2 regions of the Sorangium sp. So ce1335 genome follow, and region 2 is predicted to be linked to the other one. Evidence: predicted binding sites of a transcription regulator. Region 2 holds the regulator's gene; the other holds the start of a gene.
The links. The regulator HrcA, encoded in region 2, represses chaperone genes, less so after heat shock. The targets are predictions, from matches to a motif close to GNTAGCACTCNCCNNNGGNGAGTGCTANC.
Positions count from the first base shown of each region.

Region 1: a site for HrcA is predicted at 1,927-1,955, ahead of groES (co-chaperone GroES). Genes of this name have one in related genera too.

Region 1 covers NZ_CP150363.1:3,825,864-3,833,511, forward strand. Annotated here, with positions in the region: gene WMF24_RS14230 (hypothetical protein) at 1-80, shown strand, start outside; gene WMF24_RS14235 (NUDIX hydrolase) at 193-888, opposite strand; tRNA gene WMF24_RS14240 (tRNA-Glu) at 1,333-1,407, opposite strand; tRNA gene WMF24_RS14245 (tRNA-Gln) at 1,448-1,521, opposite strand; gene groES (co-chaperone GroES) at 2,076-2,369, shown strand; gene groL (chaperonin GroEL) at 2,436-4,124, shown strand; gene WMF24_RS14260 (MBL fold metallo-hydrolase) at 4,492-5,259, shown strand; gene WMF24_RS14265 (PP2C family protein-serine/threonine phosphatase) at 5,378-6,196, opposite strand; gene WMF24_RS14270 (FAD-dependent oxidoreductase) at 6,448-7,648, opposite strand, start outside.
Region 2 covers NZ_CP150363.1:12,302-19,949, forward strand. Annotated here, with positions in the region: gene WMF24_RS00035 (Fur family transcriptional regulator) at 1-379, opposite strand, end outside; gene WMF24_RS00040 (hypothetical protein) at 558-1,628, opposite strand; gene WMF24_RS00045 (extensin family protein) at 1,699-2,490, opposite strand; gene hrcA (heat-inducible transcriptional repressor HrcA) at 2,845-3,891, shown strand; gene WMF24_RS00055 (RluA family pseudouridine synthase) at 3,884-4,738, opposite strand; gene WMF24_RS00060 (response regulator transcription factor) at 4,978-6,042, shown strand; gene WMF24_RS00065 (ArnT family glycosyltransferase) at 6,136-7,648, shown strand, end outside.

The DNA of each region.
Region 1 (7,648 bases), 3.8 Mb from region 2:
CCGAGGGGTTCCTCCTCGCCACGGCGGGCCCTCCGGAGCGGCCGCGGCGGCACGCCGAGGCGCGCCGCGGCTCAGGCTGACAGCACGGGCGCGAGGCGCCTGCCGAGCTCCGCGGAATCGGCGGCCGGCCCGCCGAGCGATGTCCCGGCTCCGCGCGCCGGCGATCCGGTCGCGGAGGCCCGATCCGCGGCGCTAGCCGATCGACCACAGCGCCGGCGCCTCGCCCGCGAGGCGCCGGCGGATGCTCTCGAGCGCGCGCTCGTGATAGCCGTCGCGCGCGGCAACGAACTCGTCGAGCCGCACGTCGCGCGGCGCGATCTTCACCGCGCCCGCGGCGTCCGGCGCGTCCCGCAAGAGGCCGGTCACGCTCGCTGCCTCGCCCCGGACGAGGCGCAGCGCCGCGCCGAGCGGGAGCGACAGCAGCGCGGTGACCTCCTCCGGATGGGGACGGAACGCCGCGAGCGTGCGGCGGGTCGTCGCGAGCAGCACGTCCTGCAGCTCGCGATCGACGATGCCCGGCGCGTGGTCGTCCACGCTGCGGCGCATGCCGAGCCGGATCACGTCGCCCGGCGCGAGCGGCAGCCCGATCTCCTCCTCCGCCTCGCGCAGCGCCTCCGCGAGGTCCTCGCCGGCGCGGTAGTGCCCCGACACGGCGACCTCGAAGGCCCCGGGCCACGTGTCCTTCTCCGGGCTGCGCTGCTGGAAGAGCACCCACGGCTCCGCGTCGCCCCGCCGCGCGTCGGCCTCCCGCTCGAGGAGCACCCACACGTGGACGCTCCGGTGCCAGTCGCCGTCGCGGTGGACGAGCCTGCGCGCCTTGCGGAAGCCGAGCGGCTTGCCATTGCGATCGAAGACATCGAAGGGCTCGTCCCCGTCCTGCGCCGCCATGCGCCGAGGGTAACGCAGCTCCCGCAAAGCGGCGCCTTTGCGGCTCCAACGATGCCGGCTATCCCGTCCGCTCCTCGACGAAGCCGTACTTCATCAGGAAGAGCACGTGCCGTGCGACGACGGCCCGCGCCGCGGGGCCGCGCGCGCCCTTCGTCAGCACCGCCAGGTCCGCCGCGGCTCCGGGGCGCGCCGCGCCTCCTCGGCGAGCTCGCCTCGTCGTTGAAGCGCCCGGCGCCATGCGCCCACGGCGCTCGGCGCGCCGCACTGGCGATCGGCTGGTCGGACGAGGCAGCGGCGCTGGTTGTCGCGAAGGGGCGACACGGCGCGCCGCGATGCCGATGGAACCAGCCTGGGACGCCGACGAACCGACCGAGCTCATCGGATCTTTCGATCCGACGAACCTCGTTCGACCGGCACGGTGGAGGGCTGGTGAGGAGAGAAGAGTGGCGATCCCAGCGGGAATCGAACCCGCGTTACCGGCGTGAGAGGCCGATGTCCTAACCGCTAGACGATGGGACCTTGTTCTGTCGAGAACGGCCTACAGCATAGCTGATTGGCCTGGCTGGGGGACAAGGATTCGAACCTTGATAGCAAGAGCCAGAATCTTGCGTCCTGCCGTTAGACGATCCCCCAAGGGGTGAGCGCTCTGCATCAGCGCCACGGGCCGCGGAATCTACTCGGGCTGCCCGGCATGTCAAGCGATCAAAATCGGACGCGGCGAAGAAAGCTCTCGGGGGCCGAAAATCCGCAGATTTTTGCGCTCCTTCGTCGACCGACCGCCGCGCCGTCCACCCCGTTGTGGTTTGCGCCGGCCCGCCCCGGCGCGTTCCGTCCCGGGGATCCCCCCGGCGGATCCTCCCGGCTGGCCACCGACGTCGCGCTCGGCCGGCCGCCCGGATCGCGACGTCGTTCCCGCGAGCTCCGGGATCCTCCACGAAATGCCGTTTTCCCGCCCCGGGTGCCGTGTCGGCCGAAAAGTCGTGACCGTCTGCCGCGCACCCTTGACGCGCCGGGAGCCTGATTTACTTTCGGCGCGGTTTTAGCCACCGGCCTAGGAGAGTGCCAAGCAACTGTGATCCCGGGCACTTAGCTCTCGCCGCGTGGGCGGAAGGCCCCAGCGGTGGGGGGCGAGCGCGACCTCCGGTGAGCCGATGGTCAGTCAACCCAGCCGAGGACGAGGAGCCACCATGAAAATCAGGCCGCTGCAGGATCGGATTGTCGTCAAGCGCGTCGAGAGCGAGACGAAGACCAAGGGGGGCATCATCATCCCCGACACCGCGAAGGAGAAGCCGATCGAGGGCCGCGTCGTCGCCGTGGGCAACGGCAAGGTCCTGAAGGACGGCAAGGTCCGCCCGCTCGAGGTGAAGGTCGGCGACAAGGTGCTGTTCGGCAAGTACAGCGGCACCGAGGTGAAGCTCGACGGCGAGGAGCACGTGCTCATCCGCGAGGACGACGTGCTCGCCGTGACCGAGTCCGCCTGATCCGGATCCGGGCAACCGAACGCAAGCGTTGCAGATGCGGCCGCGCGGCCGCGAAGGGATTGAGAGATGGCTGCGAAGCAGATCGTTTTTAGCCGCGGCGCGCGTGCCGCGATCCTGAAGGGCGTCAACACGCTCGCCGATGCGGTCAAGGTGACCCTCGGCCCCAAGGGGCGGAACGTCGTCATCGAGAAGAGCTGGGGCGCGCCGGTCGTCACGAAGGACGGCGTGACGGTGGCCAAGGAGGTCGAGCTCGCCGGGAAGCTCGAGAACATGGGCGCCCAGATGGTGCGCGAGGTCGCCTCGAAGACCAGCGACAAGGCGGGCGACGGCACGACGACGGCGACGGTGCTGGCGCAGGCGCTCTTCGGCGAGGGCCTCAAGCTCGTCGAGGCCGGCCACAACCCGATGGACCTGAAGCGCGGCATCGACGCCGCCGTCGCGAAGGTCATCGAGGCCGTGCAGCAGGCCGCGAAGCCGACGAAGGACAAGGACCAGATCGCCCAGGTCGCCACGGTCAGCGCCAACGGCGACAAGGAGATCGGCCAGATCCTCGCCGACGCCATGGAGAAGGTCGGCAAGGAGGGCGTGATCACGGTCGAGGAGAACAAGCGCATGACGACGGAGCTCGAGACCGTCGACGGCATGCAGTTCGACCGCGGCTACCTCTCGCCCTACTTCGTGACCGACCCCGAGAAGATGACGGCGGTCCTCACGAACCCGCTCATCCTCGTCCACGAGAAGAAGATCTCGGCGATGGCCGACCTCCTGCCGCTGCTCGAGCAGGTCGTGAAGCAGGGGCGCGAGCTGCTCATCCTCTCCGAGGACGTCGAGGGCGAGGCGCTCGCCACGCTCGTCGTCAACAAGCTGCGCGGCACCATCAAGGTCGCCGCCGTGAAGGCGCCCGGCTTCGGCGATCGCCGCAAGGAGATGCTGAAGGACATCGCCATCCTCACCGGCGCGACCGCGTTCATGGAGGACCTCGGGCAGAAGCTCGAGAGCGCCACGGTGCGCGACCTCGGGACCGCCAAGCGGGTCGAGATCGACAAGGACAACACCGTCATCGTCGACGGCCAGGGCGACAAGACCGCCATCAAGGGCCGCATCGAGGCGATCCGCAAGCAGATCGCGGACACGACGAGCGACTACGATCGCGAGAAGCTCCAGGAGCGGCTCGCCAAGCTCGCCGGCGGCGTCGCCGTGGTGAAGGTCGGCGCGGCGACCGAGACGGAGATGAAGGAGAAGAAGGCGCGCGTCGAGGACGCGCTCCACGCGACCCGCGCGGCCGTCGAGGAGGGCATCGTCGTCGGCGGCGGCGTGGCCCTGCTCCGGGCGGCCTCCGCGCTCGACTCGCTGAAGTTCAACGACGAGCGTGACGCCGGCGTGCGGCTCGTGCGGCGCGCCATCGAGGCGCCGGTCCGCCAGATCGCCCAGAACGCGGGCATCGACGGCACGGTGGTCGTGGAGAAGGTCCGCTCGGGCGCGCCCACGTTCGGCTACAACGCCGCGACGGACACGTACGAGGACCTGCTCGCGGGCGGCGTCATCGATCCGGCGAAGGTCGTGCGCCACGCGCTCACCAACGCGGCCAGCGTCTCGGGGCTGATGCTCACGACCGAGGCCCTCGTCGCCGACAAGCCCAAGAAGGAGAAGCCGGCGGCCGGCGGGGCCCCCGGCGGCATGGGCGGCATGGGCGGCATGGGCGGCATGGGCGGCATGGGCGGCATGGGCGGCATGGGCGACTTCGACATGGGTTGATCGCCTGACCGCGCGCGCTCGGTCCGGCGTCGCGCCGCGGTGGCGGCGCCGGTCGACGAGCGCGCGCGCTGCCGGTGCAGCGCGCCGAGGGGTCCTCCAAAGCACATTGGAGGGCCCCTCGCGTTTTGTGAGGCCGAGCGCTCTTGCCTGGGTTTTTGACCCGCGGTCGCGCACGGCGCTAGACTCTCGGGCAATGTCGGAATCGTCATTTGCCGCCATGGCCGCGCGTACGTGCCGGGCGACGTGCTCTTTCACGGGGGCGATTCCCACGCCGGGGCGGCGTTCATGGTGACCGACATGCGGCGATCCAGGGATTTCATCGAGCTCCTGAGGATGCCGCAGAAGCTCGGCGGAGAGAGCTGACCCGGTGGAGCTGCGTGTCATCGGCTGCCACGGCGGCGAGACCCCCAGGCATCGCACGTGCGCGTTCCTCGTCGACGACGTCCTCGCGATCGACGCGGGCTCGCTGACGAGCGGGCTCGAGGTGAAGGAGCAGGCGCGGATCGAGGCGTGCCTCGTGAGCCACGCGCACCTCGATCACATCCGCGACCTGGCCACCATCGCCGACAACCGCTGCCAGCTCGGGTGCCCGCCGCTCGTCATCGCGGGCACGCGCGAGACGCTGCGGACGCTCAAGAAGCACTTCTTCAACAACGTGCTGTGGCCCGATTTCGCGGTGATCCCGACCCCCGCGCAGCCGACCATCCAGTACCTCGAGCTCAAGCCGGAGCGCCCCACGCCCGTCGCCGGGCGGATGGTGCGCGCGGTCCACGTGACGCACACGATCGACGCGTCGGCGTTCGTGATCGAGGGCAGCGGCGGATCCATCGCGTACAGCGGCGACACCGGGCCCACGGACCGGCTCTGGGAGGTGCTGAACCAGCAGCAGGACCTCCGCGCGCTGCTCATGGAGGTCAGCTTCCCCGACCGGGAGCAGCGGCTCGCCACGGTGAGCGGCCACCACACGCCCCAGACGCTCGCCGTCGAGCTCCAGAAGTACCGGGCGCCAAGGGACCTGCCGACGATGCTCTACCACATCAAGCCGGTCTTCCAGGCCGAGGTGGAGCGGGAGTGCGCTGCGCTGAAGGGGCTGAACCTGGAGGTCCTCCAGCTCATGGACCACTTCGTCCTGTAGGCGGCCCCCGGCTCCACCCGGCGGAGCGGCGGAGCGGCGGGCTGCCCGGCCCGTGGGAGGGGTGTTCGTCGCGCGGCGCAGGGCCCCGCGCGACCGGGGCCGGCGCCGGCGACGCGGGCTAGCGGCTCTCCTGCGTGGGCTCGTCGGTGAACGCGCGCTTGCCGTCGGGGACCTCCTCGACGCGGGCGAGGACGACGGTGATGTTGTCGGTGCCGCCGAAGTAGTTCGCCCGGTCGATGAGCGCCTTGCAGGCGGCGTCCAGCGAGCCGCTGGACATCACGAGCTCGAGGATCTGATCGTCGCTCACGAGGCCGGACAGGCCGTCCGAGCAGAGCAGGTACACGTCGCCGTGGCGCGTCTCGTCCGTCACGAGATCGACGAGGACGTCCTCGCGGATGCCGAGCGCGCGCGTGATGACGTTGGCCGGGAGCTGCCGGACCTCCTCCTCGGTCATCCACGGCGCCATGTGCGCCGCGTCGCTGACGAGCGAGTGGTCGCGCGTGAGCTGCGTGATCTGGCTGTCGCGCAGGCGATAGCAGCGGCTGTCGCCCACGTGGCCGACCGTCACGTGCTCGGCGTCCTTGGAGAACATCGCCGCCACGATCGTCGTGCCCATGCCGAAGTCCGCGAGCGTCTTCAGCGACCGATCGAAGATGCGCCGGTTCGCCAGCCTCAGGCCGGTGACGACGTAGTTCTCCTCCTCCGTCAGGTTCGGATCGGCAGGGAACGGCCACGTCGCGTCCCTCCCGACCGTCACGGACAGGAAGTCCGAGAGGGTGCTCACAGCAAGCTGGCTCGCGACATCGCCCGAGCGGTGTCCGCCCATGCCATCCGCCACGGCCACGACACGGTACTCCTCGCTGACGAGGAGGTTGTCCTCATTGTGGTCCCGGAGGAGCCCGGTATCCGTCATCCCGGCAAACCGGGTCCGCAACATGGGCAGAGAGTAGACGCGGAGCAGGGGGGCAGCGCAAGTTCAAGGCGAGGGCAAACCTGAAATCCTGGGCCGGATCTCCCACCGGGGGCGGTCCGCGCCCGCCGGAAGCGGCCGGTCGCGGGGGCCGCGGACCATCCCGGAGGCGCTCGCCCGCCGCGCGCACTTTGCTCTTGAAAGATGCGAAGGGACGTGGGGTTGCCCGCCGGGCGCGCGCCGCGCCGCTCGCTCGAGCGCGCGCCGCGCGCGCCAGCTCAGAGCCAGCTCTCGCCGATCGCGATCCCGAGCGCCGCCGCGATCGTCTCGGCGGCGCGCACGCCGCACGCCTGCGCCTCCTCGAAGAGCGCCATCCCGGGCTGATCGACGTGCGCCCACGCGACGCGCTCCGAGAGCGCGCAGGGCGGATCGAACGGCCGCGCGCCGAGGAAGCCGGGGCGCGGGCGCGGCATCGCGTGGCCCCAGATCATGACGTCCATGCGCGCCACGTCGTCGCGCAGGCGCGGGTGCGCCGGCGCGAGGTCGCGCAGCACGCCGTCCGCGAGCGACGCCCACGGCGCGCCGAGCAGCGCCGCGCGCGCGGCCGCCATGTCGGGCCCGCCGTAGGCGCGGTAGTACGTCAGCACGGTGCGCTGCATCGGCGTCGCGAGGCGCGACCGCTGCGTCGTCGCCGCCGCCAGATCGGTGAGCTGGTGGCGCGCGTCGACGTAACCGAGCCCCTCCGCGCCGTAGAGGACGGAATCCCACGCGTGGTTCGGATCGAGGGGCCGCTCGACGTGGAGGTTCGCCACGAGCCACGCCGACGCGGTCCGCTCGGGCAGCTCGCCCGCCGCGCCCCCGTCGAGGACCCGGCGCACGACGAACGCCGGCATCGCGAGGATCGCGGCGCGCGCCTCCACGCGGCGCGCCTCGCCGCGCTGCACGTCGATGTAGCCGATCTCGACGCGGCCCTCGGGCAGCGGGCGCACCGACGTGACGAGCGCGCCGAGCGACACGCGCGGCGCCGCGCGCTCGAGCAGCGCCTTCACGAGCCGGCCGTTGCCCTCGGGCCAGATCAGGTAGTGGCTGCCCGCGAGCTCCGGCGTGCGCACCTTGCGCCCCGCGAAGTAGTGGAGCCCCGCCCAGGCCGAGATCTCCTCCGGCTCGCCGCCGAAGTCGTCGAGCATCGCGTAGCGCACGTACCAGCGCAGGAAGGGCGTGCGGTACCCCTCGCGATCGAGCCACGCCGCCATGCTGATCCGGTCGAGCTCGAGGAGCTCGGGATCGCGCGACGAGCGCGCGAGCGGGATCTGGAACGCCGCGCGCCCGTCCCTGCCGGTGAGCTCCGTCAGCTCCTCTTCGAGCGCGTGGAACCGCTCGAGCTCCTCCACCGCGTCGTCCGGGAGCGCGTCGACGGGCGCGAGGCCCGTGTGCCAGGCGCCCTCGTAGAACAGCCGCTCGGCCGGCGCGTGGCAGAGC
Region 2 (7,648 bases):
CCTCGAACTCGATGATCTTCCCGCAGCTCACGCAGATGAGGTGGTCGTGGTGCGCGCTGGCGTCGTCGGCCAGCTCGTAGCGGCTGAGGCCGTCTCCGAACCGGCGCTCCGAGGCCACGCCGCACTCCGCGAGCAGCTTGAGCGTCCGGTACACGGTCGCGTACCCGATGCCCCGGTCGCGCGCGCGCACCTCCGTGAGCAGGTCCTCGATCGTCATGTGGGGGGCGCCCGAGAAGAACGTGTCGACGATGAGCCGGCGCTGCGCCGTCGATCTCAGCCCCTTCTTCTCCATGTACGCCTGGAGGCGAGCGCGCAGCCGGTCGAGGGCAACTTTGTCGACGTGGGTCACGCTGTCCCCCTCTCTCGCGATGACGGCCATGACGAGTTTATCCCGTTCGCGGCGAACCGCGTCAAGGCCGGCGGCCACGCTGCTCGGCGCGACGCGCCCTTCCGGGTCGCGTCACGCTTCTACCGATCCGGCACCGATCCGGCGAGCAATCCGGCACCGATCCAGTTCTGATCCGGCACCGAGCCGGTGCCAGCGCCGGCGTCCGGCGTCACTCGCCGACCTGCGCCATGTAGCTGACCTGCGCGGCCGAGCCTCCGAGGGGGCTGAGCAGCGTGACCGGGGGCGCGACGAGCCCGGCCGCGGCCGTGTTGTCGATGACGACGTAGTAGAGGCCCGGGCGCAGCGCGTAGCGCCGCGTCTCGATGATCCCGGGCTGCAGAGGGCCGCCCGCCTGCACCGGGCCGGGCGGGGGGCCGAGCGGCTTGCCGGTCTGGTAGGCCTCGCGCCACGCGTCGCCGGTGGGCTTGTCGACGATCATGATGTCCACCGGCGCGCCCTGCGCGCTCACCTTCAGGTAAAGCGCCTGGTCCACGTCGGCGACCTCGAACGGCCCGAGGTAGTCGCGCTGGTGCGCGTGCACCTCGACGACCTCGTTCGCGAACGTGTACCGCTCGTCGTCCTCCACCTCGAACGGGTGGTGCGGCCGCTGGGGCGGCGTCAGGATCCCGAGCGTGAAGTCCTTCCCCGTCTCCTCGTTGTAGACGACGGTGAACCCGCGGGTCATCTCGCCGGCCACGATCTGGTTGCCGAGCAGGTTGGCGAGCCCTCCGAACGGGGGGACGTTCGCCATCACGTCGATGACCGGGTTCTCGACGTAGCCGAGCTGGAAGCTCGGGCCCTGCACGATCCGGTTCAGCCGCCCCCACACGTAGATGTCGTCGCCCGCGATCTGGAAGTCGGGCCGGTACTCGACGGAGGTCGTGAGCGAGAAGCCCACCCGCTTCGCCGGCTGCATGTAGCCGTACCCCGTGCCGGCGATGTGCACGGTGACCGTCTGGGCCGCGTCGTTGACGTCGTACGAGCACTGCATCGGGAAGAACCGCCCGATGGACGACGACCTGTCCTGCAGGCGCAGCGAGACCCCGCTCTTCAGCATCTCGGGGCAGATCTTGCTGGCGCCGAAGTTCGAGAAGAGGAACCACCTGAGGCCCGGGCTCGCGTTCACCGGGCCGCTGAGGCACGGGCAGCCCACGAACGTGAACGACAGCGCGATGGCGGCGAGCGCCAGCGCGGCGGACGCGACAGAGGCGCGGGGGGGCGAGGGTCTTCGTGCGGGCACGCGGGCTAACATAGCGGGTCGACCTCGGGGCGAGAGCGGGTTTGCGCCCGGGAGGGCTGCGCCCCCCGGATCAGCGCACGAGCTGCCATTGGACGCCGGGGGTCACCTCGAGATGCAGGTGATTTTTGTGCGCCCGGTCGTAGTTGGGCGTGAGGATCGACGTGAAGATGTGCTGGTCCGCGGCCTCGCACACGATGGAGCGCAGCTCGCGCGCGGCCGCGTCCGCCGGCAGGCCGCTCGTCCCCCGGCCGGCCGCGCCGCGGCCCGCGGGCTTGCCCGCGCCCTCGCCGCACACCGGCGCGCCGCGCCTGCCCACGAAGTCGCGCTCGACGTCGAGCCACTCCTCCGCGAACGCGTCGCCGACGCGCCGCTTGACGAACCTGTAGGGATCGATGGCGAGCCCGCCGGGGTGCCTCGTCGCCAGCTTGCCCTCGGGCCACATGGCGTGCGGAGGCCGCCAGGCCGAGTACATCAGCACCTCGGTGATGTCGTGCACGCGCAGGATCCGGCTGAAGTCCGAGAGCGCGAGCGCGAGGCGGCAGTCGAAGACGTCGTACGGGTTGTCCGCGCGCCGGTGGGCCGGCAGCGCCGTCCGGTAGAGCACGCCGCCGACCCCCTGCATCAGCCGCACCGGCGCGAGCACGCCCGGCGCGCGCCGCACCGGCTCGAACGCGATCTTCCGCCGCACGAGCGCCTCCCGGCACTGCGCCGCGCTCATCGCCGCGTAGCGCGCCGACGGGTGCCTGGCCCAGTCCTGATGGAACTTCACCTTCGGCTTGCCCTGCGCGCTCGGCGCGGTCGCGAGCGGACCGAGCGCGAGGGCGAGCGCGCAGGCGATGGCGGCGTGACGTGCGGACGGCATCGGTGCTGGGGGGCCTCACCGCGCATCGAGCTCCCGGGTGGCCCGGGCTGACCAGGGAGCCTCGAGCGACAAGGGAACCACCGGAACTGCGGAACTGCGGAACTGCGGAACTGCGGAACTGCGGAACTGCGGGAACCACGACCTCCGGTGCGGCGGCCGCGCCCATCCTACCGCGCTATTTGACCGGGCCGCGCGATCGCCTCAAAATAGACCGCATGCGCCTCCGTGGGCCCAGCGCCCGCCCGCGCGTCTTGACGTATGGGAGCGAAGGCCCGGTCCGCATGGCTTCCCGGTCCGGGCAGTCCCTGGGCCAGGTAGCCACCGCGGCGCGCGCATGCGCCGCATGCAGCTGACATGGGAGATCTCTCCAATCGCGCTCGGAAGATCCTTTTCGCCGCGGTCACCGAGTTCATCGCGACGGGCGACCCTGTAGGCAGCAGGACGCTCGCGCGGAAGTACGGGCTCGATCTCTCGGCTGCCTCGATCCGGAACGTGCTCGCGGACCTCGAGGAGGCCGGCTACCTCCACCAGCCGCACACCTCCGCGGGGCGGATCCCGACCGACCGCGCGCTCCGGTTGTTCATCGACGCGCTCGTCGAGCTCCGGTCGCTCTCCCACGAGCAGCAGGCCGAGCTCACCGCCCGGTTCACCGAGATCTACGCGGTCGCCAGCGATCCGCTCCGCGAGACGGGGCGCTACCTCTCCGAGCTGTCGGGCGCCGCGGCGGTCGTCGCGGCGCCGCGGGCGGAGATCCGCGCCCTCGCCCAGCTCCGCTTCATCCCGACGAAGCCCGGGCAGCTCCTCGCCGTGCTCGTCTTCGCCGACGGCTCGGTCGAGAACCGCTTCATCTCGGTCGACGAGGCGGTCAGCGAGGGGGAGCTCACCCGGATCCACAACCTGCTCGCCGACGTCATCGAGGGGCGCACGCTGGGCGAGATCCGGGACCTCTTCGCCCGCCGCCTCGCGGACGAGCGCCTCCAGATCGACGCGCTGAGGCGCCGCGCCTTCGAGCTCGGCAGCAAGGCGACGGCCGACGTGACGCGGCGTAGCGGCGAGGTCGTCATCGAGGGGCAGAACCGCCTGATCGACCTGCCGGAGTACGCCGACGTCGACCGGCTCAAGAAGCTCATGAAGGCGCTCGAGGAGCGCGAGGAGCTCGTCGATCTGCTCGACCGGACCCTCGCCGCCGGCGCGGGCGAGGTCACCGTCTTCGTCGGCAGCGAGGCGGGCGATCTGGGCGGCGGCCAGCTCAGCCTCGTCGCCGCGCCGTACATGGAGAACGGGCGCGTCGCGGGGACCGTGGGCGTGCTCGGCCCGACGCGGATGGACTACGCGAAGGTGATGCCGCTCGTCGACGCCACCGCCGCGGCGATGAGCGAGGCGCGCGGCAAGGTCAAGTAGCGCCCTTCTGCCGCGGCTCGCGGAGCCGATCGAGCACCTCCTCGAAGTCGGCGGGCGGCGGCGCCTGGAACCGCATCGGCCGCTCGTCGGCCGGGTGGCTGAAGCCGAGCTCGGCCGCGTGGAGCATCAGCCGCGGGGCCTGGATCCTCGGCCCGCGGAAATCGCGCACGTAGACCGCCTCGCCGACGAGCGGGTGCCCGGACTCCGCGAGGTGGATGCGGATCTGGTGCGTGCGCCCCGTCTCGAGGCGGCAGGCGACGAGCGTCGCGCCCGCGGCCTCGCCCTGCAGCCCCCGGAGCGCCTCGACCGGCTCGACGTGCGTCACCGCGAGCTGCCCCTCGCGGCGCCCGTCCCGCGCCGAGCCGCGCAGCCCGTCGCCCCGATCCTCGACGAGGTAGCTGCGGTGCGTGCCGCGCGGGACCGCGCCGTGCGCGAGCGCGAGGTACTGCCGGTGCATCGAGCGGACGCGGAGCTGCTGCGCGAGGTGCTTCTTCGCGGCGAGCGTCCGCGCGAAGACGAGGAGCCCGCTCGTGCCCTTGTCGAGGCGCTGCACGACGCCGAGCGGCGCGCGCCCGCGCAGGCGGTCGCGCCGGGACAGCACCTCCCGCACGAGCGCGTCGAGCGTCGCGGCCTGCTCCGCGGGGTCCTCGTCGCCGTACGGGATGGTGCTCACCCCGGCGGGTTTGTTCACGACGACGACGCTCGCGTCCGCGTAGACGACGAGCTCGCCCTCGAGCTTGCGCCGCCGCACGGTCTCCGGCCGCGGCGCGCGCAGGCGGACCTCGATCCGCTCCCCGCCGAGCACCCGGCGCCGCGGGCTCGTCGCCACGGCGCTGCCGACCAGCACCTTGCCTGTCTCGATCAGCCGGCGCGCGTCGGACCACGAGACCGACGCGAGCGCCCGGACCGCGCCGTCGAGCGGCCGCCGGTCCAGCTCTGCCGGAACTATCCAGTGGCCGTCCTGCGGCGGTCGCACGGCCGCGGCCGGGTCGGCGGCGGTCGGCTCGGCGTGATCGTCAGCGTTGCGCGGGGGAAGCGGGGAAAGCGGCGGAACGGCGGGTCGGGGCGGGCGCATGAGGGCTCGTCGTGGGGCGCCTCGGCCCCGCCCACCAGCGTGGGGCCGGGCTCGACCGGCGCGAAAAAACGCTCATCCGCGGGGCCCGCGGGGCGAAATCGACCGCGAATGTTGACACATCGCGCGACCGGAGCCGAAGATATCCAGAGCCGTCATCGCTTTCTCGCCATCTGAGAGGAGACCCGTTCGTGGCCAGCACCCTTCTCGCCGTAGACGACAGCGTGACCATGCGCAAAGTGCTCGAAATCACCTTTGCGGGTCAGGATTTCCGCGTCGTGACGGCGAGCAGCGCCGACGCTGCGCTGCAGAAGCTCAAGAGCGATAAACCCGACCTGGTGATCGCCGACGTCACGCTCGAGCCGAAGAACGGCTACGAGCTGTGCAAGGCGATCAAGCAGGCATCCCCGTCGACGCCGGTCCTGATCCTGTCGTCCAAGCAGAACCCGTTCGACCCTGCGAAGGGCTCGAGCGCGCAGGCCGACGATCACATGGACAAGCCGTTCGACACGCAGCAGATGATCGACAAGGTCAAGAAGCTGCTGGCGTCGCGCGGCGAGGGGAAGCCGGCCGCGGCTGCTGCGGCCCCCGCCGCGGCAGCGGCCACGCCCGCGCGCGCACCTGCCGCCGCGGCGCAGCCTGCAGCCGCCGCGCAGCCCGCGGCCGCTGCTGCGCAGCCTGCCGGGGCCGCCGCGAGCCCGCTCCAGCGCGCGAAGACCCTCATCTACACGCCCAACGCGCCTGCCGCCGCCAGCGCCGCGCCGGCCCAGGCGTCGGTCAAGGCGGCGGCGCCGGCCGGCGCGTCGTCGGGCCTGCCGCAGACGACGATGGCCTTCTCGCCGACGCCGGTGTCTGGCGTGCCGAAGACGGCGTCGGGGCCTGCGGCGGTCGCGGCCACCGCCTCGGCGCAGGTCAACGGCCAGATGGCGGGCAAGCTCGAGGGCCTCGGGCTCACCGCCGAGCAGATCGAGGCCGTGATGGCGCTGTCCCGCGACGTCGTGGAGCGCGTCGTCTGGGAGGTCGTGCCGGTCCTCGCCGAGACGATCATCAAGGAAGAGATCGCGCGCTTGACGAAGTAGCCGCGCGCCGCGCCCGACGCGCGGCCGCTGCTTTGCCCGGCGACGTAGAGTTGCTACGTCAGGGCCGCGCCTCGTTCCGCGTCCGGCGCAGCCATGAACGAAACGCACGACAAGAGCGGCGGCGCGACCGCGGACGCCCGCGACGAGACGACCTCCGGCGACGGGCCGCGCGCTGCGTCGCCGGAGGGCGAGGCGGCCGAGGACGACCGCGCGGGCGGCACGGACGACGTCGAGCCCGACGCCGACGAGGAGCGCCTCGTCCCCCAGGGCAACCCGCTCCGCTGGCGCGGCGCTGCCGTGTTCGGCGCGGGCTCGCTCGTCGCGTTCGTCGTGATGGCGCTCGCGCCCCAGTTTCGCTGGGGGGTCCCGCTCGGCGCGCTCGCGGTCGGCGTCGCGACGCTCGGCCTGCTCGATCTGCTCGGCACGTTCGACGACCCACCCGAGCGCGTCGCCGCGCGCGTCGGGATCCGCGATCTGCTCGGCCCGCTCGCGCTGCTCGGGGGCGGGCTCGCCGCGTTCTTCGCGCTGATCACGCTGACCGTGGCGGGCTACTTCTCGCCGCTCTCCCTCTCGCGGGGCGGCGCGCCTGCGCTGCTCTCGCTGGCGATCCCCGCGGTCGCGATCCCTGCGGCGTTCCTCGCCGCGGTCGTCGGCGCGTTCCGGCTCGGCGAGCGCCTCGGCGCCCTCCGCGTCGACGAGACGGGCGCCCCGCGCCCCCTGCTCCGGCGGCATGGCTTCTGGCTCGTCGCCCTCGTCACGCTGCTCTACCTGCCCATGCTCGGGAGCCACTCGCTCACCGATCCGTGGGAGACGCACTACGGCGAGGTCGCGCGCGAGATCCTGGCGCGGAACGACTGGATCTCCCTGTGGTGGGCGCAGGACGGCTGGTTCTGGTCGAAGCCGGTGCTCGACTTCTGGATGCAAGCGCTCGCCATGGCGGCCTTCGGCGTCCGCTACCGCGCGGGGGAGATGCTCTCGGCGGTCGCCGAGGGGCGCACGCCGTGGCCCGAGTGGGCGGTCAGGCTGCCCATCTTCGCGCTGACGCTCATCGCCGTTTACCTCCTCTACAAGGCCATCGCGACGATCTTCAGCCGCCGCGCGGGGCTGCTCGCGGGGGTCGTCCTCGCGACGATGCCGCAGTGGTTTTTGGTCTCGCACCAGACCATGACGGACATGCCGTTCGTCGCGACCATGGCCGCGGCGATGGCGCTCCTCCTGCTCGGCATCCACACCGACGAGGCGCGCGAGGCGCGCGTCCACGAGGTCGACGTCGGCGGGCTGAAGGTCGGCCTCTCGGCCTACCACCTCGTGCTCGGGGCGATCATCGCGTGCGCGCTGCCGCAGATCCTCTACCTGCTCTCGAGGCACGTCGAGATCCAGGCGGCGCCCTTCGGCGTGCGCCTTCACGGCGACGTCTTCAGCTCGGGCTCCGCGGGCAACTGCGGGCTCCCGGGCAACGAGGCCTGCCGGGCGTTCGTGCCCGTGCTCCCCGGCTTGCAGCCGGCGCTCCAGGCGCTCGTCTGGGCGCAGACGCTCGGCATCGTCCTCTACGCGAGCTGGGGAGAGCGGCGCGTGCAGCGGCTCCTCTTCCTGTCGGCGTGGTTCT